Regions from separate parts of the Streptomyces hypolithicus genome, predicted to be linked through region 1. Evidence: predicted binding sites of a transcription regulator. Region 1 holds the regulator's gene; each other region holds the start of a gene.

Region 1 (10,350 bases):
GCGAGCCTGCCCGGGAATCCGCTCGCCCCTGCTGCCGCGCGCCGGTTCGTGCGGGCCGCGCTCGCGGAATGGACCGGGCTCGGGCTGCCGCAGACGATCGCGTTCACCGACCGGACGGCCGACGACGCGGTGATCATCGTCAGTGAACTGGTCACCAACGCGGTCGTGCACGCCGGGACCGACGTCGAACTCGTCTGCCATCTGGAGGAGGCGCGCGACGAGGACCCCGCGGCCCTGGTCGTCGAGGTCTCCGACCACCACCCCGCCCGCGCCCTGCGAGGCGAACCCGACAGCAACCCCGCCGTGGGCGGCAACGAGTTCGGGCGCGGGCTGCGTCTGGTGGCCGCGCTCTCCGCGTCCTGGGGCGTCACCTACCGCAGCGGCCTCAAGACGGTCTGGGCGCGCGTCTGCCTCGACGGCGCGCAGCCGGGGCGTCCTGTCCTGCCCGCCGGCTCCGCGCCCGCCGCATCCCCCGCGGCGGCCGCGCCCGATCTCGCTCCCGAGCCGCAGCGGTCCGCGCGCGAGTACCGCGAGTACCGCGAGTACCGCGAATACGACAGCGACTGGATCAACCGGGGCGCGCTGTCCTTCCTGGCCGAGGCCTCCGACCTGCTGACCGGCCAGTTCGACGAGGACATGATCGCGGCGCTCGCCGCGCAGCTCCTGGTGCCCCGGCTCGCCGACTGGTGCGCCGTGTGGCTGGAGGAGGAAGGCGCGGCGCCCCGGCTCGCCCACGTCTGGCACCAGCGCGAAGCCGGCGTCGAGGAGCTGCGCCGCCGCGTCGAGAAGGAGCCGCCGGCGGCGGACTCCGCGAGCGGCGGCCCGGTGCCGGTGCCGTGGCCGGGCGCGGACCCGCCGGAAGAGCCGGCAGGGGGTGATGTCCAAGACGGCGGAGGTGCGGCGGTCGCGTACCGGCTGGCCGCGGGCGGCCGCGGCCTCGGGACGCTGATGCTGGGCCGGGCCGGGACGACGCGGATGCCCGACGAAGTGACCGGCCTGACCGAGGACTTCGTACGCCGTGTCGCACTCGCCGTCGCCGCGGCCCGCCAGTACACCCGGCAGGCCACCATCAGCCGGGTGCTGCAACGCGCCCTGCTGCCGGGGCAGATGGCCGACATCCCGGGCGTCGAGAAGGCCCTGGTGTACGAGCCGCGCGGGCAGGGTGTCGCGGGCGGCGACTTCTACGACGTCTTCCCCGGCGCGAGCGGCCGCTGGTCCTTCACGCTCGGCGACGTCCAGGGCAGCGGCCCCGAGGCGGCGGTCGTCACCGGCCTCGTCAGGCCGTGGCTGCGGCTGCTCGCCCGCGAGGGGCGGGCGGTGGGGGAGGTGCTCGGGCGGCTGAACGGGCTGCTGCTCGACGACGCGGTCGAAGCGGCGGAGGCGACGGCCAGGATGGCGGCGGTGGAGGCGGCGGCCGGGGTGACGGGGCTGCCGGGGCCGGCCGGTGCCGGGGTCGCCGGAATCGGTGCCGGTGCCGGTGTCGGGCTCGCGGGGGGATTCGGCGGGCTGGAGGGGCCGCCGCAGCCGCGCTTCCTCTCCCTCCTGTACGGCGAACTGGTCCCGCTCGCCGCGGCCGACGGCGGCGGGGTGCGCTGCACACTGGCGAGCGCCGGGCACCCGCTCCCGCTCGTCCTGCGGCCGGACGGCAGCGTACGACCCGCCGCCGTCCCCCAGATGCTGCTCGGGGTCGTGGACGACGTGACGTACGAGAGCGAGACCTTCGTACTGCGGGCCGGTGACACCCTGCTGTGCGTCACGGACGGGGTGACGGAGCGGCGCTCCGGTCTGCGGATGTTCGACGACGCGGACGGCCTGGCGGCGGCGCTCGGGCGGTGCGCGGGACTGAGCGCGCAGGGCGTCGCCGAACGGATCATGCGCGAGGTGCACGACTTCTCGCCCATCCCACCGGACGACGACGTGGCGCTGCTGGTCCTCCAGGCGGTCTGAGGCCGCGGGGGCGACCGGCGCGGGGCCTGGCTGCGGGGGTCGCGGCGCTGCGGGCGGTACGACGAACGATCCGGGCGGTGTGTCCGGAGCCGTGATGTCCGGAGCTGTGACAATGGGGGTATGCCTTCAGTTCTGCCCGACGGTGAGCCCATGCCCGACGACGGGGCGCTGCCGTCGCACGCCCTGGCCGGCGCGGCGGAGCGGCCGCTCGGCTTCTACCTGCACGTTCCGTACTGCGCCACTCGGTGCGGCTACTGCGACTTCAACACCTACACGGCGACCGAGCTGCGCGGTTCGGGCGGTGCGCTGGCCTCGCGCGACAACTACGCGGACACGCTGATCGAAGAGGTGCGCCTGGCCCGCAAGGTCCTCGGCGACGATCCCCGCCCGGTACGGACCGTCTTCGTCGGCGGGGGTACGCCCACCCTGCTGGCCGCCGGTGATCTCGTACGGATGCTGGGGGCGATCCGCGACGAGTTCGGGCTCGCGGACGACGCGGAGATCACCACCGAGGCGAATCCGGAATCGGTGGATCCGTCGTACCTCGAGGCGCTGCGGGCCGGCGGCTTCAACCGGGTCTCGTTCGGGATGCAGAGCGCGAAGCAGCACGTCCTGAAGATCCTGGATCGTACGCACACACCCGGCCGCCCCGAAGCGTGCGTCGCCGAAGCGCGGGCGGCGGGCTTCGAGCACGTGAACCTGGACCTCATCTACGGCACGCCGGGGGAGTCCGACGCGGACTGGCAGGCGTCGCTGGACGCGGCGATCGGGGCGGGCCCCGACCACGTGAGCGCGTACGCCTTGATCGTGGAGGAGGGCACGCAGCTCGCCCGCCGGATCAGACGGGGCGAGGTCCCGATGACGGACGACGACGTGCACGCGGACCGGTACCTGATGACGGAGTCCGCGCTCTCGGCGGCGGGCTTCGAGTGGTACGAGGTCTCCAACTGGGCCACGTCGGCCGACGCCCGCTGCCTGCACAACGAGCTGTACTGGCGCGGGGCGGACTGGTGGGGCGCGGGCCCCGGCGCCCACAGCCATGTGGGCGGGGTGCGGTGGTGGAACGTCAAACACCCGGGCGCGTACGCGCAGGCGCTGGGCGACGGGCGGTCGCCGGGCGCGGGGCGCGAAATCCTCCCGGCGGAGGACCGGCGCGTGGAGCGGATCCTGCTGGAACTGCGCCTCGCCGACGGCTGCCCCCTGTCGCTGCTGGCTCCTGCGGGCCTCGCCGCGTCGGAGCGGGCGCTGACGGACGGGCTGCTGGACCCCGGGCCGTACGGGGAGGGGCGCGCGGTGCTGACGCTGCGGGGGCGGCTGCTGGCGGACGCGGTGGTGCGGGACCTGGTGGACTGAATCGCTCGCGAGAGTGAAGCCCTGCCATCCCGCTGCGGGCCTGCTTACCCTGTTCCTAGGCTGCCGCCACGGAACGCGGCGCGATGTGGAGGGCCCGGAGATGACCACTGTGGATGACCACCGGATGACCCATCTCTTCGAGAACCTCGAAGTTCCCGAAGGCGTCAAGGTGGAGCTACTGCGGGGGGAAATCGTGATGATGGCCGGGCCGGACTTGGTCCACAATCGAATCGTCGAGATTGTGCAGGACGGGTTTCCTCGCGAACAGTGGCAGCGCCTCCAGACCTAGGACATCGGCATCCTCGCGGAGACCAGCGAGCCGCAGCCGGACCTCGTGGTGCTGGAACGCGGTGCGGGCCCCGAGTCCGGGCGGCTTCTGCCTTCCGAAGTGGTAACGCTGCTGGTCGAGGTTGTGTCGAAGACGAGCCCGCACCGCGACTATGTGGTCAAGCGGTCGATCTATGCGGCCGGTGGTGTGCCGGTCTACTTGATCATCGATCCCTTCGAGGCCAAGTGCGTCGTGCTCACCGAACCCGTGGGCAGTGGCGAACAAGCCAACTACCGCACGGAACGCACCAGCAAGTTCGGCGAGCAGGTCCCTCTCGACGCACTCGGTGTCACGCTCGACACCGCGGAATTTCCCACCCTGCCCCCGGTCGGCCCCCGATAGCTCAGCTCTCGATCGTCACGAAGTCGATCAGTTCCTCCACCCGCCCCAGCAGAGCTGGCTCCAAGTCCCGGTAGGAGTGCACCGACGCCAGGATCGCTTGCCAGGCCGCCCCGGTGTTCTCCGGCCAGCCCAGCGCCCGGCACACGCCCGTCTTCCAGTCCTGGCCGCGCGGGACCCTCGGCCACGCCTCGATGCCGACGGCGGACGGTTTCACCGCCTCCCACACGTCGATGTACGGGTGGCCCACGATCAGGACGCTCGCGTCCGAGACCTGCGCGGCGATACGGGACTCCTTCGAGCCGGGGACCAGGTGGTCGACCAGGATGCCGAGGCGGGCGTCGGCCGCCGGGGCGAAGTCCGCGACGATCGCGGGGAGGTCGTCGATGCCCTCCAGGTACTCGACGATCACGCCCTCGATGCGCAGGTCGTCGCCCCACACCCGCTCGACCAGTTCCGCGTCGTGACGCCCCTCGACGTAGATACGGCCCGCCCGCGCCACCCGCGCCCGCGCCCCCGGAACCGCCACCGAGCCCGACGCAGTACGGGCCGGGCGGGTCGGGGCGGGAGCGGCGGCGTCGGGGCGTACCAGCGTGACCACACGGCCCTCCAGGAGGAAGCCGCGGGCCTCCATCGGGAACACCCGGTGCTTGCCGAAACGATCCTCCAGGGTCACGACCGGGCCCTGCGCCGTCTTCTCGCAGCGGATCACCGCCCCGCAGAACCCGGTGGTGACCTCCTCCACGACAAGATCGGCCTCGGCGGGGACTTCGGGAGCGGGTGCGGTCTTCTTCCACGGGGGAGTGAGGTCCGGCCCGTACTGTCGGCTGCGCATGAGGGCCATTGTGGCCCGTCGCACACCCCGCCAAACAGCGCGTCACGCCACCCCGTCGCACCACCCCGTCACGCCACCCCCGCACGCGCCGCCAGCGCGTCCCGCTGCGCGCGGACGTAGGCCGCGTTCACCACCGCCCCGTGCCCCGGCACGTACGCCGCGTTCTCGCCGCCCAGTTCCAGCAGCCGGTCCAGGGCCGCCGGCCAGTGCGACGGGTGGGCGTCCGGGCCGGCCTGGGGCGGCCCCGACTCCTCGACCAGGTCGCCGCAGAAGACCACCTCGGGGTCGCCCGGCGCCAGGCCGGGTACCAGTACCGCCAGGTCGTGTCCGCTGTGCCCCGGTCCGACGTTCGCCAGCAGCACCTGTCGGCCGCCACCCAGGTCCAGCGTCCACTCGCCGCACACCGCGTGGTGCGGCGCCACCAGCAGATCCGCCGCCTCCGCCGCCGCCCCGGCGTCCACCCCGTGCCGGACCGCGTCGTCACGCAGGGCGTCCCGGTCCCGCCGCAGCAGCTCGCCGACGCCCACCGCCCCGTACACCTGCGTGCCCGCGAACACCGCCGTCCCCAGGACATGATCGAAATGGGGGTGCGTGAGAGCGATATGCGTCACTCTTCGCCCGGCCCCATGAGGACTCGGTGGGCTCAGGTCCGCCAGTAGGCGCTGCACCTGCCCGCGCAGCTCCGCGCCCTCGCGCAGCGTCGCCCCGGTATCGATCAGCAGCGCCCCGCCGCCGGCCCCTTCGCCCCCCGCCACCAGGCCGACCGTGGCGTCCCAGAGCGGCATGCGCCGCCGCCCGACACCCGCCGCGAGCCGCTCCCAGCCTGCCTCTTCCCACCGCACGTCCATACTCCGACGCTAGTCCCGCCCCCCACCCCCGCGCCCGCTGAACAGGTCCTTCGTGCGACACCGTGACCTGCCGCCCCTTGCTAGGGGTGCACCCCACCGCCGTACACTGACTCGGGAGACTGCTGGCACTCCCCCGCAGCGAGTGCCAGGCAGAAGCCGACGACCGACAGCTGGAGGTGTGCGCGATGCTCAGCGAACGCAGACTCGAGGTGCTGCGCGCCATCGTCCAGGACTACGTGGGCACCGAGGAGCCGGTGGGCTCCAAGGCGCTCACCGAGCGCCACAAGCTCGGCGTCTCCCCGGCCACCGTCCGCAACGACATGGCCGTCCTGGAGGACGAGGGCTTCATCGCGCAGCCCCACACCAGCGCCGGGCGCATTCCGACGGACAAGGGCTACCGCCTGTTCGTCGACAAGCTCGCCGGCGTCAAGCCCCTGTCGTCGCCCGAGCGCCGCGCCATCCAGAACTTCATGGACAAGGCGGTCGACCTCGACGACGTCGTGGCCCGTACGGTGCGGCTGCTCGCGCAGCTGACCCGGCAGGTCGCCGTCGTGCAGTACCCGTCGCTGACCCGGTCGACGGTGCGGCACGTGGAGCTGCTGTCGCTGGCGCCCGCCCGCCTGATGCTCGTGCTCATCACGGACACCGGACGGGTCGAACAGCGCATGATCGACTGCCCGGCCCCCTTCGGCGAGACGTCCCTGGCGGACCTGCGCGCCCGGCTCAACAGCCGGGTCGTGGGGCGCCGCTTCGCGGACGTACCGCAGTTGGTGCAGGACCTCCCCGATTCCTTCGAGGCGGAGGACCGGGGGACCGTCACGACGGTCCTGGCCTCCCTCCTGGAGACCCTGGTCGAGGAGACCGAGGAGCGGCTGATGATCGGCGGCACCGCCAATCTGACGCGCTTCGGGCATGATTTTCCCCTCACCATCCGGCCCGTGCTGGAGGCGCTGGAGGAGCAGGTCGTGCTCCTCAAGCTGCTCGGTGAGGCCACGGACTCAGGCATGACCGTACGAATCGGGCATGAGAACGCCCATGAGGGGCTGAGCTCCACGTCCGTCGTCGCAGTCGGCTACGGTTCGGGCGACGAAGCAGTCGCAAAACTCGGCGTGGTCGGACCGACCCGCATGGACTACCCCGGAACGATGGGAGCGGTACGCGCAGTGGCACGTTACGTCGGACAGATCCTGGCGGAGTCGTAAGTGGCCACGGACTACTACGCCGTACTCGGCGTGCGCCGCGACGCTTCCCAGGACGAGATCAAGAAGGCATTCCGACGGTTGGCGCGTGAGCTCCACCCGGACGTGAATCCCGATCCCAAGACGCAGGAACGCTTCAAGGAGATCAACGCCGCGTACGAGGTGTTGTCGGACCCGCAGAAAAAGCAGGTCTACGACCTCGGCGGCGACCCGCTCTCGCAGGCGGGCGGCGGAGCCGGCGGCTTCGGCCAGGGCGGCTTCGGGAACTTCTCGGACATCATGGACGCCTTCTTCGGTACGGCGTCCCAGCGCGGCCCGCGCTCGCGCACCCGCCGCGGCCAGGACGCCATGATCCGTCTGGAGATCGACCTCAACGAGGCGGCCTTCGGTACGACCAAGGAGATCCAGGTCGACACGGCCGTCGTGTGTACGACGTGCAGCGGCGAGGGTGCCGCCCCCGGCACCTCGGCGCAGACCTGCGACATGTGCCGTGGCCGTGGCGAGGTCTCGCAGGTCACCCGGTCCTTCCTGGGCCAGGTCATGACGTCGCGGCCCTGTCCCCAGTGCCAGGGCTTCGGGACGGTCGTACCCACGCCGTGCCCGGAGTGCGCGGGCGACGGACGGGTGCGCTCGCGCCGTACGCTCACGGTCAAGATCCCGGCCGGTGTCGACAACGGCACCCGCATCCAGCTCGCGGGCGAGGGCGAGGTCGGCCCGGGCGGTGGCCCCGCCGGTGACCTGTACGTCGAGATCCACGAGACGCCGCACGCGGTGTTCCAGCGGCGCGGCGACGATCTGCACTGCACGGTCACCATCCCGATGACGGCGGCCGCGATGGGCACGAAGTGCCCGCTGGAGACGCTCGACGGGATGGAGGACATCGACATCCGGCCCGGTACGCAGTCCGGCCAGTCGGTCCCGCTGCACGGGCGCGGCATCACGCACCTGCGCGGCGGCGGGCGCGGCGACCTCATCGTGCACGTCGAGGTGCTGACCCCGTCGAAGATGGACCCCCAGCAGGAGGACCTCCTGCGCCAGCTCGCCAAGCTCCGCGGCGAGGAACGGCCCACTGGGCAGTTCCAACCCGGGCAGCAGGGCTTGTTCTCCCGCTTGAAGGACGCGTTCAACGGGCGCTGACGCGGCCGAGTCGCCGGCCCGGGGTCCGGGGGTTGTCCCCGGGAGATGCAGCCAACGGGCGCTGACGGGAAACCAGCCTGTCCGGCGCTTGAGGACCGGGGTTCGGGGCGGAGCCCCGGGGGAGTGGGATTCGGCGCACCGCGGAGGGCATGAAACTATGCGTTCATGTCCTCCGCACTGACCGATCTCTGCCGTTATCCGATCGTGCAGGCCCCCATGGCGGGTGGCGCCTCCAGTCCTCAGCTCGCCGCTGCCGTCGCCGAGGCCGGCGGCCTCGGGTTCCTCGCCGCCGGGTACAAGACCGCCGACGGCATGTACGAGGAGATCAAGCAGCTGCGGGGCCTCACCGCCCACGCGTTCGGCGTCAACCTCTTCATGCCGCAGCCCGCTCACGCCGACCCCGCGTCCATCGACGTCTACCGCAATCAGCTGGCGGGCGAATCCGGCTGGTACGACACCCCGCTCGGCGAGTCGGACAACTCCTCCGACGACGGCTACGAAGCCAAGCTCGCGATCCTCATCGACGACCCCGTCCCCGTGGTCTCCTTCACGTTCGGCTGCCCCGCCAGGCCCGTCCTCGACGCGTTCGCCAAGGCCGGCACCGTCACCGTCGTCACGGTCACCACCCCCGAAGAGGCCCAGGCCGCCCAGTGGGCCGGCGCCGACGCCGTGTGCGTCCAGGGCATCGAGGCCGGCGGCCACCAGGGCACGCACCGCGACGACCCGCAGAGCGACCACACCGGCATCGGCCTGCTCTCCCTCGTCACGCTGATCCGCGAGACCGTGCAGCTGCCGATCGTCGCCGCGGGCGGCATCATGCGCGGCACGCAGATCAGCGCGGTGCTCGCGCTCGGCGCGGACATGGCACAGCTCGGCACGGCGTTCCTGGTCTGCCCCGAGTCGGGTGCGAACGCCCTGCACAAGCAGGCCATGACCAACCCGCTGTTCGTACGCACCGAACTCACCCGGGCGTTCTCCGGCCGCCCCGCCCGCGGCCTCGTCAACCGCTTCATGCGCGAGCACGGCCCGTACGCCCCCGCCGCCTATCCGGCGGTGCACCACATCACCTCCGGCCTGCGCAAGGCAGCGGCCAAGGCGGGCGACGCGCAGGGCATGGCGCTGTGGGCCGGGCAGGGGCACCGGCTGGCGCGGGAGTTGCCGGCCGGGCAGCTCGTCGAGGTCCTGGCCGCGGAGGCCGACGCGGCCCGCTCCGCGCTGGCGCTGCGCGGCGCGGGCGGTGCGGCGTGACGGCGCCGGTCTTCGTCGTCGACGCCGTACCGGCGAAGGGGCCGTACGTACTCGAAGGGCCCGAGGGCCGGCACGCGGTGTCCGTGAAGCGGCTGCACGCGGGTGAGGACGTCGTCCTGACGGACGGCCTCGGGGCGGGCGCAGCCGCGGTGGTGCTCGCGGCCGAGGGCAAGGACCGGCTCGTCGTCGAGGTGCGGGACGTCACGGCGGAGCCGCAGCCGGCGCCCCGTATCACCGTCGTACAGGCGCTGCCCAAGGGCGACCGAGGCGAACTGGCCGTAGAGACGATGACGGAGACCGGCGTCGACGTGATCGTGCCGTGGCAGGCGTCGCGCTGTATCACGCAGTGGCGCGGGGAGCGCGGCGCGAAGGCGCTCGCCAAGTGGCGGGCCACGGCGCGCGAGGCCGGCAAGCAGTCGCGCCGACTGCGCTTTCCCGAAGTCGCGGAGGCGGCAACGACCAAACAGGTGGCGGCGCTTCTGGCCACGGCGGACTTCGCGGCCGTCCTGCACGAGGACCCGACGGTGGGCAGTGAGGCGCTCGCCACCGCAGGCCTGCCGGCCGCGGGCTCCCTCGTGCTGGTCGTCGGCCCTGAGGGGGGCGTGTCGCCGGACGAGCTGGCGGTGTTCGCCGCCGCGGGCGCGAAACCGTACCGGCTGGGGCGCAGCGTCCTGCGTACGTCCACGGCCGGCACGGCGGCGACGGCCCTGTTGCTGGGCCGCACGGGCCGCTGGGCCTGAGGCCCCGCTTACGGCCTGGTGCGCGATAGGGGACGGGCCCGCGACGCCGGCTACGGCACCTCGCCGCGTTGGCGAAACGCCCTAATAGCTCCGCTATGAGGACGCTCCGCCGCCTTGCGATGCACCGCATCCGACGCCGCGGGCTGATCCGCCCCCTATCGCGCACCAGGCCGTTACCCTGCGCCTGCGGCGGCCGCGCCCAAGGGCCGCAGCACGCACGGCGGATAGCATGCGGCCATACTTGATCGGCAGATCAAGATCAGCCTGAACCCAGGAGACCAGAACCATGGCGGGACAACCTCAGGCGGACTGCCTGTTCTGCAAGATCGCCGCAGGAGACGTGCCGGCGGACGTCGTCCGTGAGTCGGACACCACC
Region 2 (10,350 bases), 1.9 Mb from region 1:
GCGGCTCAGCGCGCGGCGGCCAGTGCGAGCTGGTCGAGCGTGGCCGCCACCGCCGGGACCTGAGCCAGGTCGGGCAGCGTCAGGGCCACGATCTCGCGCCGCACCGCGGGCTCCAGCGGCACGGTGCACGCACCCTTCGGACGTACGGACTCCATGGCCAGGCCAGGCAGGACCGCGACCCCGAGGCCGGCCCCGACCAGGCCGATCACGGCCGGGTAGTCGTCGGTCGCGAAATCGATCCGGGGCGCGAAGCCCGCACTCTCGCACACCTCGACCAGTTGCCTCCGGCAGCGCGGGCAGCCCGCGATCCACGGCTCGTCGGCCAGTTCCCCGATGCCGACCTGCCCCGCCCCGGCGAGCCGGTGGCTCTCGGGGACCAGGGCGACCAGGCGGTCACTGAGCAGCGGGCGTACGACGAGATCGCTCCAGTCCTCGGTGCTGCCGCCGGGGCCGTAGCGGAAGGCCAGGGCCACGTCGCAGTCGCCCTCGCGCAGCATCTCGACCGAGCGCGGGGGCTCGGCGTCGACCAGCGACACCCGGGTGCCGGGGTGGGCGGCGCGCAGGGCGGCCAGCGCTGTGGGCACCAGGGTGGAGCTGCCGCTGGGAAAGGACACCAGGCGCACCCGCCCGGCGCGCAGTCCGGCGATGGCGGCGATCTCCTCCTCGGCGGCGGTGAGCCCGGAGAGGATGCCCACGGCGTGCCGGACCAGGGCCTCGCCGGCCTGGGTGAGGCGCATTTCGCGGCCGGTACGGATGAGCAGCGGTGTGCCGGCCGACAGTTCCAGGGCCTTCATCTGCTGGCTGACGGCGGGCTGGGTGCAGCCGAGTTCGCGTGCGGCGGCGGAGAACGAACCGGTGGCGGCCACGGCGCGCAGGACACGGAGATGACGGGCTTCGATCACCCTTGAAGCATAAGCGAGGCTTGGGCTGAACGGCGATTTGCGCGAAGCGGCTTTGGGACGCCGGGGGGTGGAGAGGACGAGGGGGCTGGTCGTCGACAAGGAGTCGAGAAGGAGTCGAGAAAGGAGCAACGGGCCGGGAAGCCTGACGGCGGGGCGGTCCACGCGGGGCACTAACGTGCCGCATATGACGACTGCACTGATTACTGGAGCGACAGCAGGCATCGGCGCCGCCTTCGCGCGGCGCCTCGCCACAGACGGGCACAACCTGGTGCTGGTGGCGCGCGACACCAAGCGGCTGCACGAGCAGGCGACGGAACTCCACGACCTGCACGGCATCGAGGCGGAGGTGCTGACGGCCGATCTGTCCCAGGAGGTGGGCATCGCGGCCGTGGAGGCGCGGCTCGGGGACGTCAGACACCCGGTGGACCTGCTGGTGAACAACGCCGGGTTCGGCAACAAGGGGCGCTTCCTGGAGGTGTCCATGGCCGACGAGCTGACGATGCTGAAGGTGCACTGCGAGGCCGTTCTGCGGCTCACGGCGGCGGCCACCGCGGGCATGAAGGAGCGGGGGCGCGGCGGCGTCGTGAACGTGGCGTCGGTCGCGGCGTTCGTACCGCGTGGGACGTACGGCGCCTCCAAGGCGTGGGTCGTGCAGTTCACGCAGGGCGCGGCGCGGGACCTCGCGGGCAGCGGGGTGCGGCTGATGGCGCTGTGCCCCGGGTTCGTACGGACGGAGTTCCACGAGCGGGCCGGGATGGGGACGGACAACATCCCGGGGTGGATGTGGCTGGACGCGGACAAGCTGGTGGCGGCGGCCATGGGTGACCTGGCGCGGGGGAAGACGCTGTCGGTTCCGGACCCGCGGTACAAGGTGCTGATGGGCGCGGTGAAGCTCGCGCCACGCGGCCTGCTCGGCGGGCTCACGTCCAGGACGGGCCGCAAGTACGGGCCTCAGTAGCGGCGCTGTCGGTCCTCCTGGCCGTCCGGGTCCAGACGCAGCGGGACGGCGGGCCGTTCGCCCAGTTCGGCGATTTCGCTCTTGACTTCGGTCATGGCTGGTTCAAGGATCACGGCCAACGCAACGTCGCCGCCTGTTCAGGAGCCCTGCCGTGAGCCGCAGTTGGAACAGAACGTCCCATGTCGTAGTCGGCGCCGCGACCGCCCTGGCCGTCCGCACGGCCGGGGCGGCGGACGTCGCGGCGCTGGGTGACCCGGCCGTCTCCCTCCAGCGGCACCGGAAGGACGGCCGCACCGCCGGAGGCGTCAAGTGACCCAAGAGGGTGCCGAGTTCTCCATGCGTTCCCCCATGCACCACACCACTGACAATCGCCGCGCGCGCCGCCCCGCGCTCCTCCTCGCCATGGCGCCGGGCGTCGCCGATCGTCTGCTCACCGGCCGCCACCGCGCCCGCCTCGCCGAACTCGCCCGCACCGACCCCTACCTGGTCGCACACGACCTCACCGCCCCCGGGCCGCCCGTGGCAGCGGCCCTGGCCGAGGCCGAGGTGCTGTTCACCTGCTGGGGCGCCACCCCCCTCACCGCCGACGTCCTCGACGCCGCCCCTCACCTGCGCGCGGTCGTGCACGCGGCGGGCTCCGTCAAGCACCACATCACGCAGGCCTGCTGGGACCGCGGAATCGCGGTGACCTCGGCCGCCGCGGCCAACGCCCTGCCGGTGGCGGAGTACACGCTCGCCGCGATTCTCTTCGCCGGTAAACGCGTCCTGCACACCGCCGCCCGCTACCGCGCCCTGCGCACCGACCACGACTGGCACAGCGAACTCCACGGCGCCGGCAACCACCGGCGTACCGTGGGCATTATCGGCGCCTCCCGCATCGGCCGCCGGGTCATCGGCCTGCTCGGCCCCTTCGACCTGGACGTCCTGCTGTACGACCCCTACGTCACGGCGCCGGAAGCGGCCGCGCTCGGCGTCGGGCTCGCGTCCCTGGACGAGCTGTGCGCGCGGAGCTCGGTCGTGTCGGTGCACGCCCCGCAGCTCCCCGCGACCCACCACCTGATCGGCGCCCGCCAGCTGGCCGCGATGCCTGCCGGGGCGACCCTGGTCAACACCGCCCGGGGCTCCCTCGTCGACGAGAGCGCGCTGCTGCCGGAGCTCGTCTCCGGCCGCCTGAACGCCGTACTCGATGTGACGGACCCCGAGATCCCGCCCCTGGACTCGCCGCTGTACGAGCTGCCGAACGTCCTCCTGACGCCGCACATCGCGGGCTCCCTCGGCGACGAGCTGCACCGCATGGCGGATCAGTGCCTGGACGAGCTGGAGCGGTACGCCGCAGGGCTGCCCTTCGCGGATCCGGTCCATCCGACGGCCCTGCACCACTCGGCCTGAGCACACGAGCGCGCGAGCCCACGAGAGCACGAGAGCACGAGAGCACGTGAGCACGAGCGCGCACAGGGCCGCTGAAACGCCGATGCCCGGCACCCCCGAGGGGGCGCCGGGCATCGTACGTACTGACGTGACGAAGCGTCAGTGGGAGTGGCCGTGGCCGCCGTGACCGGCGGCCGCCTCGTCATCGGCCGGCTTCTCGACGACCAGGGTCTCGGTCGTGAGCAGCAGCGACGCGATGGACGCGGCGTTCTCCAGCGCGGAGCGGGTGACCTTGACCGGGTCCAGGACGCCGGCCTTGACCAGGTCGCCGTACTCGCCCGTCGCGGCGTTGAAGCCGTGACCCTTGTCGAGCTCGCTCACCTTGGCGGTGATGACGTAGCCCTCCAGGCCGGCGTTCTCGGCGATCCAGCGCAGCGGCTCGACGACGGCGCGGCGCACGACCGCGACACCCGTGGCCTCGTCGCCGGTCTTGCCGAGGTTGCCCTCAAGGACCTTGGCGGCGTGCACCAGAGCGGAGCCACCACCGGAGACGATGCCCTCCTCGACCGCGGCGCGGGTCGCGGAGATAGCGTCCTCCAGACGGTGCTTCTTCTCCTTCAGCTCCACCTCGGTGGCGGCGCCGACCTTGATCACGCACACGCCGCCAGCCAGCTTCGCGAGGCGCTCCTGGAGCTTCTCGCGGTCCCAGTCGGAGTCCGTGGACTCGATCTCGGCCTTGATCTGGTTGACGCGGCCGACGACCTCGGCGGAGTCGCCGCCGCCGTCGACGATGGTGGTGTCGTCCTTGGTGACGGTCACGCGGCGGGCGGAGCCCAGCACGTCAAGACCGGCCTGGTCGAGCTTGAGGCCGACCTCCTCGGCGATGACGGTCGCACCCGTGAGGGTGGCGATGTCGCCGAGCATGGCCTTGCGGCGGTCACCGAAGCCGGGGGCCTTGACGGCCACCGCGTTGAACGTGCCACGGATCTTGTTGACGACCAGGGTCGACAGGGCCTCGCCCTCGACGTCCTCGGCGATGATCAGCAGCGGCTTGGAGCCACCCGCCTGGATGACCTTCTCCAGGAGGGGGAGCATGTCCTGGATCGAGCCGATCTTGCCCTGGTGGATCAGGATGTACGGGTCGTCGAGGACGGCCTCCATACGCTCCTGGTCGGTCACCATGTACGGCGACAGGTAGCCCTTGTCGAAGGCCATGCCCTCGGTGAATTCCAGCTCCAGGCCGAAGGTGTTGGACTCCTCGACGGTGATGACACCGTCCTTGCCGACCTTGTCCATCGCCTCGGCGATGAGCTCGCCGACCTGCGGGTCCTGGGCGGAGAGCCCGGCCACGGCGGCGATGTCGGACTTGTCTTCGATCGGGCGGGCCGTCGCGAGGAGCTCCTCGGAGACAGCCTTGACCGCGGCGTCGATGCCCTTCTTCAGGGCGGCCGGGGAGGCGCCCGCGGCGACGTTGCGCAGACCCTCGCGGACCAGCGCCTGGGCCAGCACGGTGGCGGTGGTGGTGCCGTCACCCGCGATGTCGTTGGTCTTGGTCGCCACCTCCTTCACCAGCTGCGCGCCCAGGTTCTCGTACGGGTCGTCGAGCTCGACCTCACGCGCGATCGTGACGCCGTCGTTGGTGATGGTGGGGGCACCGAACTTCTTGTCGATGACGACGTTGCGGCCCTTGGGGCCGATCGTCACCTTGACCGTGTCGGCAAGCTTGTTGACGCCGCGCTCGAGGGCGCGACGGGCGTCCTCGTCGAACTTCAGAATCTTCGCCATGGAGCTTCTCTGTCCTCTCAAACGAAATGCGCCCCGGGCCGCCCGGCAATCGCAGGGGGCCAGGGGCGCAGATCAATACAAACTTCGGGCGAACTACTTCTCGATGATCGCGAGCACGTCGCGAGCCGAGAGGACGAGGTACTCCTCGCCGCTGTACTTCACCTCGGTGCCGCCGTACTTGCTGTAGAGCACGACATTGCCGACGGATACGTCGAGCGGCAGGCGCTCACCGTTCTCGAAGCGGCCCGGGCCCACGGCCAGGACGACGCCCTCCTGGGGCTTCTCCTTGGCGGTGTCCGGAATGACCAGGCCAGAGGCCGTGGTCTGCTCGGCGTCGAGCGGCTGGACCACAATGCGGTCCTCGAGCGGCTTGATGGCAACCTTGGAGCTGGTGGTCGTCACGGTCCGGTCTCCCCCTTCGGAGATCTCACGGGGTTAACTGATGTTGGGGTGGCGCCAGGTGGATCCGTCGTCGCGGGAGCCGGACCTGCCAGTCGCACTGTTGGCACTCACCAGTGGAGAGTGCCAACGCCGACACTATGACGCGGTTAGCACTCGGTCAAGCGGAGTGCCAATTCTGCGCGGCCGAACGGGTGGCGTACGGCCAAGACGTTCGGCACCTCAGAGGTAGTCGTCCAGCCGCGCGACCGCGAAGCCCTGCTCCTGGACGCGGCGCAGCAGGCGCGACGTCATCTCGGTGATCGTCTCCCCCGCCGGCTCCCGGGGTCCGCGAAAGTGCGCCCGCACGATGTCGCCGGGGCGCAGCCGGTCGCCCTCGACGTACCGCAGGCCGTCGATCCGCATCGTGGCGCCCCACAGCACCACCGCGTCGGCCTCGCAGTCCCCCGCGGCCCGCAGCGTCTGGTTGTCGTACGCACCGTACGGCGGCCGGAAGAGCCGGGGCCGGGCGCCGAAGCGGGCCTCCAGGCGGTCCTGCTGGCCGCAGATCTGGGCGCGCTGGCCGGCGTAAGGGAGGCTGGGCAGGTAGGCGTGGCTGACGGTGTGGTTCTGCACCGCGCTGCGGCCGCCGGCGGCCCGGCGCAGCCGGTCGAAGTGGTCGTAGCCGGGCGAGGCGAGGCTGTCGGTGAGGAACATGCTGATCGGCAGCTTCAGTTCGTCGACCATGCGCACGAAGGCGGGGTCGCGCTCGGCCCCGTCGTCGAAGGTGAGGAAGACGACCTTGTCGCGGGTCGGTACGCGGTCCACGACGAGACCCCGCGCGGGTTTACGTACGGGAGGCGCCGGCGCCGGAAGGGGCGGCGCGGCCAGGCCCCAGCGCGCGTACGCCCCGGCGGGGGCGGGGGCCGGTGCGGGGGCCGTCACACCGGGGGCGGGGGCCGTCACACGGGGAGCGCCGGGCACTGCGGGCGCGCCGGGAGCGCCGGGCACTGCGGGCGCGCTCGGGAGGCCGCCCGCCGGGGCCACACTGCGTACCGCCTTGCGCCCCAGCCGCTCGATCGGTTCCACGGACTGCGCGCACCCGGTCAGCCCCACCGCGCCGGCCGCCAGCAGCCCGGCCAGCAGCCGGTGCGCACGCCTCACAGATAGTCCTCCAGCTTGGCCACGGCGTACCCCTTGCCGGTGATCGTCTTCATGACCCGCCGGATCATGTCCGGCATGGATCCCGTCCAGTCCCCGCGCCCGCGGAAATGGGTGAGGATGATGTCGCCGGGATGCAGGTCGCGGTCCCACTCCCGCCACTCCATGCGGTCCGGGAACGCCTCGGACGCCCACAGTGGCACGGCCGTCACACCGCACGACTGGGCGGCGCGCAGGGTGTCGGCGTTGTAGTTGCCGTACGGCGGCCGGAAGAGCCGGGGGCGTTTGCCGTACCGCTTCTCGATGATGTCCTGCATGCCGCAGATCTCGCGCTTCTGCCGGGTGTAGGAAAGGCCGGGCATGTAGCGGTGGTTGAGGGTGTGGTTGTGCAGCGCGACGCCGCGCGCCTGCATGCTCTCGAAGTAGGCGTAGTTGTCGCGGACCACGTAGTCGCTGAGGAACGCGCTGTAGGGGATGCCCAGCTCGGTCATCATCCGCAGCAGCGCCGGGTCCTTCTCCGCGCCGTCGTCCATCGTCAGGAAGACGACCCGTTCCTTGACGGGCACGGTGGTGAAGACCGGCGGCAGCCCGGGGCCGGCCTCGAAGCCCTTGCGGGTGGTGATCTTCGGCTTCACCTTCGGCGGCGCGGGCGCGACGAGCGGTGTCTGCACCAGCCCCCACCGCTTGGCGGCGGCGACGCGCGCGGTCTGTGCGCTCCGGAGCCGCTCCGCGTACACCGCCAGGGAACGGGCCGGACCGGCCTGGTACTCCTGCGGCTGGCCGGGGGCGGGCGCGGGCGGGGCGGCCTGCCCGTCGCGCCCCGGCGGGCCGGTGCCCTCGGCGGCGCAGCCGGACCCGATCGCGGCGGCGAGAAGCACGGCCAGCACCACACGTACAGGCCGCCCCCTCCCCCGAATCATTTCTTCCTTTTGTCGTACTAGTTGCATGGCGCTGGATCCTGTCAGCGCCCGGCGCCTGCGCCGGGCAGACACCGCGACCGTGCGCTCCCGGTCCCTCGCCTGGCCCACAATTGACCGGGTGAACGGTCTAGACGCCCCTGACGCCCCCGACGCTGACGCCCCCGACGCCCCGGCATCCCCCGACGCCCTGGCGTCCTTCGCCGCCCTGCGCACCGACGACGGCCTCGCCCTGCTGACCGCGCTCCGCGACCACGACCCCGCCGACGAGCTGGCCACCGCGACCCGGCTGCGCCGTGACCATCCGGCGGCCCTGGTCTCGGCGGCGCTCGGGCAGGCCAGGCTGCGGCAGCGGGCGGTGGCGAAGTTCGGCGCCGAGGACGCGTACCGGATGTTCTTCACGCCCCACGGCGTCGAGCAGGCCACCCGGACCTCGGTGGCGGCGTACCGCGGCGAGCGCTTCGCGGCGCTGGGCGTACGGAGTGTGGCCGACCTGTGCTGCGGCATCGGGGGCGACGCGATCGCGCTGGCCCGCGCCGGGATCTCCGTCCTGGCCGTCGACCGCGACCCGCTCACCGCGGAGACGGCCCGCGCGAACGCCGCCGCGCTCGGCCTGTCCGCTCTGATCGAGGTCCGGTGCGCCGACGTCTCGGACGTCGACACGTCCCCCTACGACGCGGTGTTCGTCGACCCGGCCCGGCGCGGCGGCCGGGGCCGGATCTTCGACCCGGAGGCGTACTCGCCGCCGCTGTCCTGGGCGATCGAGGCCGCCCGTACGTCCGCTCACGCCGCCCTCAAGATCGCGCCTGGCGTCCCGCACGAGGCGGTCCCCGACGACGCGGAGGCCGAGTGGATCTCGGACGGCGGCGACGTGAAGGAGGCGGTGCTGTGGTTCGGTACGACGCCCGGTGCCGTCCGCGCCACCCTGCTGCCCGGCCCGCACACCGTCCTCGGCACCGGCCTGCCGGATCCGGAGCCCGGCCCGGTGGGCCGCTACCTCTACGAGCCGGACGGCGCCGTCATCCGCTCGCACCTGGTGGCCGAAGTGGCGCAGCAGGTGGGCGGGCGGCTGATCGACGAGACGATCGCGTACGTCACGGCGGACGAGCTGCGCCCGACGCCGTACGCGACTGCGTACGAGATCAGCGACGTCCTGCCGTTCAGCCTCAAGCGGCTGAAGGCGCTGCTGCGCGAGCGGGGGGTCGGGGTCCTGACGGTGAAGAAGCGGGGGTCGGCGGTGGAGCCGGAGGAGCTGCGCCGCCGCATGAAGCTCTCCGGCCGGGCGTCGGCGACGGTCTTCCTCACCCGTGTCGCGGGCGCCCCGACGATGCTGCTGGGACAGCCGGCGCGGCAGCCGTAGCGGCGGGCCGGCGCGGCCCGCGGGCCGCGGCGGCGGGGCGCCAGGTGGCGACCAGGGCGACGGCGAGCAGGAGTTCGGCGATGTCACCGCCGTAGTACATGATCTCCGCGCCGCCCTGGACCTCGGCCACGGGTGCCGTTACGTCGATGAGGAATCCGCCGTACATGAGCTGCGAGATCGTGGCGTGCGCGGCGATCGCGACACCGAGGACGACCAGCCGGGGCACCACACCCGGCCGGGCCGGCGCGGGGTCGGGCCCGGCGACGGCCCAGGCGAACAGACAGCCCGAGAGCAGGAAGTGCGCGTGCAGCGGCCAGTGCGCACCCGGCTGGGCGGCCAGGGCGTCGTAGAGCGGCGTGAGGTAGAGGACGCCGAGGCTGCCGACGCTCAGCGCCAGCGCGGTGACGGGATGGGCGAGCGGGCGCAGCGGCCGGCTCCGCAGGGCGCGCGAGAACCTTCGGGCGCGGCGGGCGGGAAGGGTGCGCAGCAGGAGGGTGACCGGCGCGCCGAGCACCAGGGCGAGCGGCGCGTACATGCCGATCAGCAAGTGCTGGAGCATGTGCCCGCGGAAGTCGCCGTGCGCGTACGGGGCCACGGGCGGCAGCAGCGCGAGGGCGAGGAGAGCGATCCCGGCCAGGAAGAAGCCCGTACGCCACCAGCTCCAGCCGGCCCGGGGGTTGCGGCGACGCGCACGGGCGGCGAGCAGCAGGTAACAGGCGCCCGTCACGGCGAGTGCGGCCGCGGGCAGCAGGACACCGACGGGGGTGCCGTCGTCGGGGTGGTGCTCCGGGTGCTCCGTCATGCGCCGCGCGGGGCGGGTCGCCGGGAGGTGTCACCCTGGGGGTCGAAGGGGCGTCCGCCCCGCTGGAGCAGCAGGCCGACGGCGACGAGTGCGGCGCCGAGCAGGAGGAAGCCCAGGTCCCACCAGAGCTGCTGCGGTCCCGCGTAGACGTGGTGAATGCCCATGATGTGGTGGTCCAGGACCCCCTCGACCAGGTTGAACAGCCCCCAGCCGACCAGGATCCAGCCCCACAGCACCCGCGAGGTCCACACCCGGCGCCTGTGGTGGGTCACGCGGGAGTAGAGGATGCCGAGGCCCGCCAGGACGGCCAGCCAGCAGACCGTGTGGAACACGCCGTCCCAGACCGTGTTCATCTCCAGCCCGGAGACGGTGTCGGCCGGGTAGTACTTCACCCCGATCCGGTCGTGATCGGTACTGGTCAGCATGTGGTGCCACTGGAGCAGCTGGTGCAGGGCGATGCCGTCGGCGAAACCGCCGAGGCCCACCCCCAGCACGATCCCGGGCAGCCGCAGACCGCGCGGGCGCTCGCCCACGTCGGGCCCCGCGTGGGCTCCGCTCGTACCGACGGGGGTCATCTCGTCCTCCAGGCCTCGTCACTGCGGCACACGGGTCGATGCCGTGCAGTGCGGTCTTCCCGGGCCCGGTCCCGCCTACTCGGGGCGGTGGTCGGAAATGCCGTCAATTGGCCGATTCGGTACGGGTGTGGCGGGGCGTGGCGC
Region 3 (10,350 bases), 830 kb from region 1:
GGTACCTCCTTCGCCACGAGGTTCATGCCGTCCCGGATGGGATTGACCAGCGCCACGTCCGCCATCCGATACGCCGCCAGCGACCGCGCGAAGTCGTCGTCCACCTCCAGCAGCACCGGCTGCCAGCCGTCCGTCCCGTACTCCGCGTTGATCTCCTGGGCGAGGCGCCGTACCGACTCCGTGTAGTCGCGGTACACCGCCAGATCCTGCCGCGACGGATACGCGAACGCGATGTGCACGACCCGCCCGACCCACTCGGGCCGCTCCGCGAGCAACTGCCGGTACGCGAGCAGCCCGCGCACGATGTTCTTGGACAGCTCCGTCCTGTCCACCCGCACGATCGTCTTCCGGTCCGCCCCGACGCGCTCCCGCAGCCGCCCCAGCCACTCCTCCACGTCCGCCCGGTGCGCCCGCTCCCGCAGGAAGTCCGCGTCGGCGCCGAGCCCGTGCACCCCCACCGCCGTCCCGTCCAGGGCGTCCGCGCCCAGCACATCTGTCGCGCACGCCTCGAACGCGTCCGCCCAGCGCCGGGTCAGGAACGCCACCCGGTCCGCGCCGAGCAGCCCGCGCAGCAGCTGCCGGGCGATGTCGTTTGGCAGCAGCCGGAAGTAGTCGACGGGCGCCCACGGCGTGTGCGAGAAGTGCCCGATCCGCAGGTCGGGGCGGAGCTCGCGCAGCATGCCGGGCACCAGGCACAGGTGGTAGTCCTGCACCAGCACCGCCGCCCCCGGCGCCGCCTCCGCCGCCAGGGCCTGCGCGAAGGCGCGGTTGTACGACTCGTACGCCGCCCACTGGCGCCGGAACTCCGTGCCGAAGGCGGGCTCCAGCGGCGTCTGGTAGAGCAGGTGGTGGACGAACCAAAGCACGGAGTTCGCGATGCCGTTGTACGCGTCGGCGTGCGTGGCCGCGTCGATGTCCAGCATCCGTACGCCCGGCTCACCCACCCCGCGCCGTACCGCCTCCCGGTCGCCCTCCCCCAGCGCGGAGCACACCCACAGCGAATCGGCGTCCTGCCCGATCGCCGACAGGCCGGAGACCAGCCCGCCCCCGCCGCGCTTGGCGTCGAGCGACCCGTCCTTCCCGAGCGTGTACGAGACGGGGCCGCGATTGGAAGCGACGAGAACCTGGGCAGCAACCTGTGCAGCATGCGCGGAGACCATGTGCCGAAACCTAGCCCGTCGCCCCGCCCCCCAAACGTGCGTACGGTCACGCCCGCCTGTCCCGTACGCCCGCCCGGCTGTCCCGCCCGCCCGCCCGTCCCGCCCGCCCGCCCGTCCCGCCCGCCTGTCCCGTCCGTCACGCCGCCCGGCGCGCCGCGTACTCCGCGATCTCCCGCATCGGCGGCCGCTCCTCCGTGTCCACCGCGTGCGTGCGCGGTACGAACCCGTGCTCGCCCCGTTCGAACTGGGTGAGCGCGGGCCGCACCAAGTGCCCACGCGAAAGCCGCAGTTGGGCGGTCCGGTAGATCGCCGCGGCCATCCGGCCCAGCGCCTGCCCGTCCTGGTGACGGTGCCTGCGTTCCCCGACGTCGACCTGCGCCAGCGCCTCCAGCCCCACGGTGTGCAGCGCGTCGACGAGCAGCCCCAGCTCCACCCCGTACCCCACCGGGAACGGCAGCCGCTCCAGCAGCGAGCGCCGTACCGCGTACTCGCCGCCCAGCGGCTGCACGAACCCGGCGAGCTGCGGCCAGTGCAGGTTCAGCAGCGGGCGGGCCACCAGCTCCGTCACCCGGCCCCCCTGGCCGGCCGACGCGCCGAGCGGCCGGTCGTACATCGCCTTCACGAACTGCACATCCGGATCGGTCAGCAGCGGCCCGACGATCCCGGACACGAACGACGACGAGAAGTCCTTCAGGTCCGCGTCGATGAAGCACACGATGTCACCGCTGGTGACCAGCAGCGACCGCCACAGCACCTCGCCCTTGCCGGTCACGGTCGGCACCCGCGGCAGGATCGCGTCGCGGTGCACGACCCGCGCCCCGGCCGCCGCCGCCACCCGCGCCGTGCGGTCCGTGGAGCCGGAGTCGACGACCACCAGTTCGTCGACGAGCGGCAGCGGTCCGCCGGCCATCAGGTCGCGGCGTATCGCGGTGACGATCTCGCCGACCGTCGCCTCCTCGTCCAGGGCGGGCAGCACGACACTGACGGTGGCGCCGCGCCCGGCCTTGGCCGCGATCAGCCGGTCCGGCGTGCGGTCGGCCGCCGACCAGGACCGCAGGTCCAGCCAGCGCTCCACCTCTTCCAGCACGCGCTTGCCCCTCTCAAGGTGATCCATCTCGCGGTGCGGACGACTGTCTCAACCGCCCATGCCTTCCGTTACAGTCTTGAACAACGCGGAGGGCGCCCGCATGTCGGGGTCGCCGCGCGAAACAAATGCATCGGGTCTGTCGTCCGGTGCCATAGCGCTCATCCAGAGGGACAGAGGGAACGGCCCGTTGAAGTCCCGGCAACCATTCCGCCGACCGCGAGGTAACGGTGGGGACGGTGCCAATTCCGTCTCACGGCGAAATGCGTCGTGGGGAAGATGAGGAGAAAGGGCCTCGCCATCATGGCTGTGCAGACTGTCGCAACCGACGCCAACGCCAATGCCACGCATTCCCTGCCCGTAGACCTGGGCCCCGCCACCGCGCTTTCCTGCCGCGAGTGCGGCGAACGTTTCGAACTCGGCCCGATCTTCGCGTGTTCTTCCTGTTTCGGCCCGCTCGAAGTCGCCTACGACCTCCCCCTCGGAGACGCGGAGGCGCTGCGCAAGCAGATCGAGGCCGGTCCCGACAACATCTGGCGGTACGCGCCCCTGCTGCCCGTCCCCGCCGACGTGGCGTCCAAGCCCAGCCTGAACCCCGGCTTCACCAAGCTCGTCAAGGCCGACAACCTGGCCCGCGAGCTGGGCGTAACCGGCGGCCTGTACGTCAAGGACGACTCCGGCAACCCGACGCACTCCTTCAAGGACCGTGTCGTCGCGATCGCCGTCGAGGCCGCCCGCGCCTTCGGATTCACCACCCTCTCCTGCTCCTCCACCGGCAACTTGGCCGGCGCGGTCGGCGCCGCCGCCGCGCGGGCCGGCTTCCGCTCCTGCGTGTTCATCCCGCACGACCTGGAGCAGGGCAAGGTCATCATGGCCGCGGTGTACGGCGGCGAGCTCGTCGGCATCGAGGGCAACTACGACGACGTGAACCGCTTCTGCTCCGAGCTCATCGGCGACCCGCTCGGCGAGGGCTGGGGCTTCGTCAACGTCAACCTGCGCCCGTACTACGGCGAGGGCTCCAAGACCCTCGCCTACGAGATCTGCGAGCAGCTCGGCTGGCAGCTGCCGGACCAGCTGGTCATCCCGATCGCCTCCGGCTCGCAGCTCACGAAGATCGACAAGGGGCTCAAGGAGCTCATCGCGCTGGGCCTCGTCGAGGATAAGCCGTACAAGATCTTCGGCGCCCAGGCCGAAGGCTGCTCCCCGGTGTCGACGGCCTTCAAGGCCGGGCACGACGTCGTGCGCCCGCAGAAGCCGAACACCATCGCCAAGTCGCTCGCGATCGGCAACCCGGCCGACGGCCCGTACGTCCTGGACATCGCCCGGCGCACCGGCGGCGCGGTCGAGGACGTCAACGACGAGCAGGTCGTGGACGCGATCAAGCTGCTGGCCGAGACCGAGGGCATCTTCGCGGAGACCGCGGGCGGTGTGACCGTCGGCGTGACGAAGAAGCTGATCGACGCCGGTCTCCTCGACCCGTCCCTCACCACCGTCGTGCTGAACACGGGCGACGGCCTGAAGACCCTTGAGGCGGTGGCCCCGACCACGGGCCAGTCCGCCGTCATCCGCCCCAACCTGGACTCTTTCCGAGAGGCTGGACTCGCATGAGTGTCAATGTTCGTATCCCGACGATCCTCCGTACGTACACGGGCGGCAAGGCCGAGGTCGCGGCCGAGGGCAAGACCCTCGCCGACGTCATCGCCGATCTGGAGAACAACCACACGGGCATCGCGGCCCGCGTCCTGGACGACCAGGGCAAGCTGCGCCGCTTCGTGAACGTGTACGTCAACGACGACGACGTGCGCTTCGAGCAGGGCCTGGAGACCGCCACGCCGGACGGCGCGGGCGTCTCGATCATCCCGGCCGTCGCCGGCGGCTGACCCCGCCCCGGCCGACGCGCCAGCCACCGCCGAACGACGCACAGCAACGCCGATTGCCCTCTCCGTGACACAGGCGGAGGGGGCAATTCTGCATGGTTGAGCGCGGTAGAGTCGGGGAAGGCCCTCCCGCTGCTTGTGCCCGGCGCATATGAGAATGCGGTCCCGCGCGACAAGAAACAGCCAAATCACCAGAGTCAATTGCCGCTATTGCGCGCCTTGTCCGACCCGACTTGCCCCGGACTCCGCCACATTCTCCCCCTTCGGGTGTTCAGCCCTGCCCAGATTTCTCGTCCGATTGACCTGTTGCAGAGGGCAGTTGGGCAGATACATTCAGCGGCGGTCGACGCGTTCCGGCGCACACCCCCTCCTGCTGGAGGGCTGGTTGGGGTGTAGAGGTCTGACCCGGGTCCGCGAAGTGCGGGCCTGTGCAAGGGCCAGTAATAGGGGAGTTAGGCATGGCTCAGGGCACCGTCAAGTGGTTCAACGCGGAGAAGGGGTACGGCTTCATCGCGGTCGACGGTGGTGCGGATGTTTTCGTCCACTACAGCGCGATCCAGATGGACGGGTACCGCACCCTTGAAGAAGGTCAGCGAGTCGAATTTGAGATCTCGCAGGGCCAGAAGGGTCCGCAGGCGGACATGGTCAAGCTCGCCGTCTGATCTCGGCGCGATCGGCCACCGACGCACTCACGCATGAAGGGCTCGTACCTCTCGGGGTACGGGCCCTTCACGCGTGTGGTCTTCGCTGGGGACGCTTGCACTCGAAGGGGTCGAGTGCTAATCATTGGCATTAGCACTCTCCCAGTGAGAGTGACAGAAGGACTGGGTAGGCGAGGCCCGCAGGCCGGGTGGGGCAAGGAACCACACGGCGTCGCAGGCCGTCCGTCGCGGGCGCCCTCCGGTCCTCGCATTCCACCCCAGTCCGGGAGGACCACTTCACATGGCCAAGATCATCGCGTTCGACGAGGAGGCACGGCGCGGTCTCGAGCGCGGGATGAACCAGCTCGCCGACGCCGTCAAGGTCACCCTCGGCCCCAAGGGCCGTAACGTCGTCCTCGAGAAGAAGTGGGGCGCCCCCACGATCACCAACGATGGTGTTTCCATCGCCAAGGAGATCGAGCTCGAGGACCCGTACGAGAAGATCGGCGCCGAGCTGGTCAAGGAAGTCGCGAAGAAGACCGACGACGTTGCCGGTGACGGCACGACGACCGCGACTGTCCTCGCCCAGGCCCTGGTCCGTGAGGGCCTGCGCAACGTCGCCGCCGGCGCCAACCCGATGGCCCTCAAGCGCGGCATCGAGAAGGCCGTCGAGGCCGTCTCCGCCGCTCTCCTTGAGCAGGCCAAGGACGTGGAGACCAAGGAGCAGATCGCTTCGACCGCCTCCATCTCCGCCGCCGACACGCAGATCGGCGAGCTCATCGCCGAGGCGATGGACAAGGTCGGCAAGGAAGGCGTCATCACCGTCGAGGAGTCGCAGACCTTCGGTCTTGAGCTTGAGCTCACCGAGGGCATGCGCTTCGACAAGGGCTACATCTCGGCGTACTTCGCCACCGACATGGAGCGCATGGAGTCGTCGCTCGACGACCCGTACATCCTGATCGTCAACTCCAAGATCTCCAACGTGAAGGACCTCCTTCCGCTGCTGGAGAAGGTCATGCAGTCGGGCAAGCCGCTGCTGATCATCGCGGAGGACGTCGAGGGCGAGGCGCTGTCCACGCTCGTCGTCAACAAGATCCGTGGCACCTTCAAGTCCGTCGCCGTCAAGGCCCCGGGCTTCGGTGACCGCCGCAAGGCCATGCTCGGCGACATCGCCATCCTCACCGGTGGCACCGTCATCTCCGAGGAGGTCGGCCTCAAGCTGGAGAACGCGGGTCTCGACCTGCTGGGCCGCGCACGCAAGGTCGTCATCACCAAGGACGAGACGACGATCGTCGACGGCGCCGGTGACAGCGACCAGGTCCAGGGTCGCGTCAACCAGATCCGTGCCGAGATCGAGAACTCCGACTCGGACTACGACCGCGAGAAGCTCCAGGAGCGCCTGGCGAAGCTGGCCGGCGGCGTGGCCGTCATCAAGGCCGGTGCCGCCACTGAGGTCGAGCTCAAGGAGCGCAAGCACCGCATCGAGGACGCGGTGCGCAACGCGAAGGCTGCCGTCGAGGAGGGCATCGTCGCCGGTGGTGGCGTTGCGCTGCTGCAGGCCACGGCCGTCTTCGAGAAGCTGGACCTGACGGGCGACGAGGCGACCGGCGCCAACGCCGTGAAGCTCGCGCTGGAGGCCCCGCTCAAGCAGATCGCCGTCAACGGTGGTCTTGAGGGTGGCGTCGTCGTCGAGAAGGTGCGCAACCTTCCCATCGGTCACGGCCTGAACGCCGCGACCGGCGAGTACGTCGACATGATCGCCGAGGGCATCCTCGACCCGGCGAAGGTCACGCGCTCCGCGCTGCAGAACGCCGCGTCGATCGCCGCGCTGTTCCTCACCACGGAGGCCGTCATCGCCGACAAGCCCGAGAAGGCCGGTGCCCCCGCGGGCGGCGGCATGCCGGGCGGCGACATGGACTTCTGAGCCACGGCTCAGTAGCTCCACAGCTTCACCGCTTCACCGCTGTACACGCCAGAGGGCGGCACGTCTCTTTCCGCACGGAAGGAGGGGTGCCGCCCTCCGGCGTTTCAGTGGGCGTAGTCCTTGAGCTTCCCGGTCTCCAGGGTGATGCCCACCGGATCGGGGAGCTTGACCGACTCGCCGTACGCATACGAGAGGCGCTGCTGGTAGGTCCCGCGCTCCGGCTCGCTGTACACGGTGAGTGTGTCGGCGTCGCGGTCGATGAGGAGGTAGACGGGGATGCTCGCCGCCGCGTAGCCGTCGCGCTTCTCGATACGGTCGCGGCGATCGGTGTCGGAGTCTTGGGAGGTGACCTCGACGGCCATCAGTACGCCGTCAGGGCGCGCCCACTCGCCCTCCTGATCGACGAAGTGGTCGAGCGGTGCCAGAGCACCGTCCGCACGTGCGCGGCCCTTGCGGTAGGTCTCCACCTCCAGACCCTGTTCCGGGTACAACGCCAGCTCTGGGCGGTGCTGCATGCACTGTCGAAGCAGCCACATCACGATGGCTCCGTGAAGCTGATCCGGCACGGGCTTGACCTCTAGCTTTCCCTTGATGAATTCGAGCTTCACGGTCTCGGGGGCATTGCGGGCGATCTGTTCGAATTCATCAATGGTCATCTGGGCGTGGTCGGTGCTGCTGGGGGTCATGGCGTCGCCTCCTCCCCTACATCGTGCCCCGCCTCTGGCACGGACGGGCTGAACGGTCATGCGTGGTTCCTCTCGGGTTGAGGTGCGGCGGCGGCGCGGCGACCGGGGTGACCGTCGGCCACTCGAGGCAGTTGTCGCCGTCGCCGTCGGCGTCGCTTTACGTGGAGCGACGATCACGCGTACTGCTCACGGGGGGTGCGGTCGCCGAGATCTCGTGGGTGGTGGGCACCCCGTGGCAGGGGCGGGGCATCGCCACCGAAGCGGCGCGGTGGCTCGTGGCCTGGCTCAGCGAGCGGGGCGTGGGGACCGTAGTGGCCCACATCCACCCCGAGCACCGGGCATCCGCGGCCGTCGCCACTGCCTGCGGGCTGAGGCCGACCGGTGACTGGCACGACGGAGAGATCCGGTGCGGCGCTTCTCCGCAAACGCAGGTCGGATGGATTGGCGCTGTTTGGACAGGGGGTGTGGCGGTCACACGTAGGGTGTCCACTTTTCCGACCACCGGCAGGACGTGAGCGTTGTGAGTGACGAAAAGGGCAAGGCGAAGGTCGAGCAGGCCAAGGGCAAGGTGAAGGAAACCACCGGCCGGACCGTCGGCAACGACTCCATGGAAGCCGAGGGCCGGACCGAGCAGGCCAAGGGCGACGCGCGCCAGGCGAAGGAAAAGATGAAGGACATCTTCAAGCACTGACACAGCGCTGATACCCCCGCGCGATGTCGTATCGGGCCCGGCAGTGACTTCTGCCGGGCCCGACGCCGTGCGCCGGGCGTCCTCGGCCTCCTCGGGCGCCGCTCGACTTGCCGGGCTCCGGGGGCGCTCTTACGTTGCTGTTGGCAGTACGAACAGGAGCTGAGGAGCCGAAAGCCCGAGGAGCGGATGCCATGCCTGAGAAGCCGCCCGCGCTGTTCGCCTATCTGAGCTACCGGGACGCGCCCGCCGCGATCGAGTGGCTTTCAGCACTGGGCTTCGAGACGGTCACGCGCCAGGACGGCGACGAAGGCCTGGTGGCCCACGCGGAGCTGCGCCTCGGGGACGTGGTGGTCATGCTGGCCAGCCAGGACGAGGAGTACTCGACCGCCGTGCTCAAGGAGCGGTCCGTGGGGCATGGGCTGTACATCCGGGTCGATGCCGTGGGCGGGTTCTACGACCGGGCCATCGCGGCCGGCGGCACCGGCGTGTTCCCGCCCGAATCCACCGCGTGGGGGTCGCGCCGGGCGCGGGTGCTCGATCCGGAGGGCTACGAGTGGAGCTTCGGCCGTTACGAGCCCGGCCATGCCTGGTCCTGACACCGAGCAGGTCTATGTCAAGGACCGCCCCGCGTGGCGCCAGTGGCTCATGACGAACGCCGCGGCCTCGGGCAGCATCTGGCTCGTCTTCGACAAGGGCCTCGCGCGCACGCTCACGTACGAAGAGATCGTGGAAGAGGCGCTCTGCTTCGGCTGGATCGACAGCGTGCAGCGCAGCCTCGATGACCACCGGTCGATGCTGTACATGGCGCCCCGGAAGCCGGCCAGCGCCTGGTCGCGCCTGAACAAGGAGCGTGTCGAACGGCTCGAAGCGGCGGGACTGATGCAGCCGGGTGGCCTCGCGGCGGTGGAGATCGCCAAGGTGAGCGGCCGGTGGACGGCCCTGGACCAGGTCGAGCAGCTCACCGAACCGGACGACCTGGCGAAGGCGCTGGACGCGGACGGCATGGCGCGAGCGCAGTGGGACGGCTTTCCGCGCTCGGTCAGGCGCGCCATCCTGGAGTGGATCGGCAACGCGGAGAAGCCGCAGACACGGGCCGCGCGTATCGCCGAGACGGTGACGGAGGCGGCGGGGGGCCGGCGGGCGCACCAGTGGCGGCGGCCGAAGGAAGATTAAGGGGCCGCGGGCGGGGCCAGTTCGGTGCGTGCGTCACCCGATCGTGGGACGGTGAGGAGAGCGAGGCAACGCCGCAGATCTGCCGATCTGCGGTTGTCCTGCCCAGCCGTGCGAGCTCACCACAACGGCATCGCGGCGAAGGTGCAGCGCGGGTTGTACAAGAACCTGCCCGAGGAGCTGGAGGTCTACCAGACGCTCGGTGTTGCCGGGCCGGCACGGCTGCTCGTGCCGTCGGGTGGCTGTGTCAGAGCGCCGCGGGTTCTTTTTGCGGATTGCCCGGGGTGGGGGCGCCGGGGGCGGTGGTGTGGGTCGGGGGTGAGAGCGTTTCGGCGGCGGGGTCGGTGTTGAGGTCGGTGAGCATCTGCTTGCTGAAGCCGAAGAAGTAGGTGGCGAGGAAGCCCGCGACGTAACCGATGAGCAGGCCTGCCGCGTAGATCGCGATGGTCGTGCCGAGGCCCTTGTTGCCGTCGACCAGGGGGAACAGCGCCCAGCCGGACGGGCCGATGGCCGTGGAGCCGACCGAGTCGCCGAGCTGGTTGAGCAGGCCGACGAAGCCGCCGCCGAACGCGCCACCGACGCACGCGGTGATGAACGGGCGGCCCAGCGGGAGCGAGACGCCGTAGATGAGGGGCTCGCCCACGCCCAGGAAACCGGCGGGGAGTGCGGATTTGATGGTGCGGCGGATCGAGGTGTTGCGGGGGAGGCGGAAGTAGACGGCCGCCGCCGCGCCGACCTGGCCCGCGCCTGCCATGGCCAGGACAGGGAGCAGGACGGTGAAGCCCTGCTGCTCGATGAGCGTGGTGTGGATCGGGATCAGGGCCTGGTGCAGGCCGAGCATGACCAGGGGCAGGAACAGCCCGCCGAGTACGAAGCCCGCGAACGCCCCGCCGGTGGCCAGCAGCCAGTTCGCGAAGTCGCCGATGGCGGAGGAGATCTCACCGGCCACGAACATCAGGCCGAAGATGGTGACCAGGCCGGAGACGAGGACCGTGAGGGTGGGGGTCACGAGGACATCCAGGGCTTCGGGGACCCATCTGCGGCACCACTTCTCGACGTACGAGGCGAGGACTGCCGCGCCGAGGGCGCCGAGCACGCCGCCCTGGCCGGGGGCGAG

The links. The regulator HrcA, encoded in region 1, represses chaperone genes, less so after heat shock. The targets are predictions, from matches to a motif close to TTNGCACTCNGNNNNNCNGAGTGCNAA.
Region 2: the regulator HrcA is predicted to act here: its motif matches at 5,562-5,588, upstream of groES (co-chaperone GroES).
Region 3: the regulator HrcA is predicted to act here: its motif matches at 4,914-4,940, upstream of groL (chaperonin GroEL).

Annotation. Positions count from the first base shown of each region.
Region 1 is NZ_CM128811.1:4,217,643-4,227,992, forward strand. It holds gene ACU6WZ_RS19895 (SpoIIE family protein phosphatase) at 1-1,947, shown strand, start outside; gene hemW (radical SAM family heme chaperone HemW) at 2,068-3,300, shown strand; partial or broken gene ACU6WZ_RS19905 (Uma2 family endonuclease) at 3,401-3,970, shown strand; gene ACU6WZ_RS19910 (DUF3097 domain-containing protein) at 3,972-4,802, opposite strand; gene ACU6WZ_RS19915 (MBL fold metallo-hydrolase) at 4,871-5,650, opposite strand; gene hrcA (heat-inducible transcriptional repressor HrcA) at 5,836-6,852, shown strand; gene dnaJ (molecular chaperone DnaJ) at 6,853-7,986, shown strand; gene ACU6WZ_RS19930 (nitronate monooxygenase) at 8,152-9,234, shown strand; gene ACU6WZ_RS19935 (16S rRNA (uracil(1498)-N(3))-methyltransferase) at 9,231-9,974, shown strand; gene ACU6WZ_RS19940 (histidine triad nucleotide-binding protein) at 10,261-10,350, shown strand, end outside.
Region 2 is NZ_CM128811.1:2,293,381-2,303,730, forward strand. It holds gene ACU6WZ_RS10545 (LysR family transcriptional regulator) at 6-902, opposite strand; gene ACU6WZ_RS10550 (SDR family NAD(P)-dependent oxidoreductase) at 1,087-1,860, shown strand; gene ACU6WZ_RS10555 (hypothetical protein) at 2,012-2,173, shown strand; gene ACU6WZ_RS10560 (hydroxyacid dehydrogenase) at 2,209-3,249, shown strand; gene groL (chaperonin GroEL) at 3,388-5,013, opposite strand; gene groES (co-chaperone GroES) at 5,107-5,415, opposite strand; gene ACU6WZ_RS10575 (polysaccharide deacetylase family protein) at 5,635-6,555, opposite strand; gene ACU6WZ_RS10580 (polysaccharide deacetylase family protein) at 6,552-7,499, opposite strand; gene ACU6WZ_RS10585 (class I SAM-dependent methyltransferase) at 7,582-8,829, shown strand; gene ACU6WZ_RS10590 (cytochrome c oxidase assembly protein) at 8,771-9,631, opposite strand; gene ACU6WZ_RS10595 (DUF2243 domain-containing protein) at 9,628-10,206, opposite strand.
Region 3 is NZ_CM128811.1:3,387,835-3,398,184, forward strand. It holds gene ACU6WZ_RS16095 (alpha,alpha-trehalose-phosphate synthase (UDP-forming)) at 1-1,160, opposite strand, end outside; gene ACU6WZ_RS16100 (glucosyl-3-phosphoglycerate synthase) at 1,297-2,247, opposite strand; SAM riboswitch class I at 2,403-2,530, shown strand; gene thrC (threonine synthase) at 2,548-3,852, shown strand; gene ACU6WZ_RS16110 (ubiquitin-like small modifier protein 1) at 3,849-4,124, shown strand; gene ACU6WZ_RS16115 (cold-shock protein) at 4,580-4,783, shown strand; gene groL (chaperonin GroEL) at 5,064-6,686, shown strand; gene ACU6WZ_RS16125 (Uma2 family endonuclease) at 6,791-7,372, opposite strand; partial or broken gene ACU6WZ_RS16130 (GNAT family N-acetyltransferase) at 7,567-7,887, shown strand; gene ACU6WZ_RS16135 (CsbD family protein) at 7,893-8,063, shown strand; gene ACU6WZ_RS16140 (VOC family protein) at 8,255-8,659, shown strand; gene ACU6WZ_RS16145 (YdeI/OmpD-associated family protein) at 8,646-9,236, shown strand; gene ACU6WZ_RS16150 (PTS transporter subunit EIIC) at 9,481-10,350, opposite strand, start outside.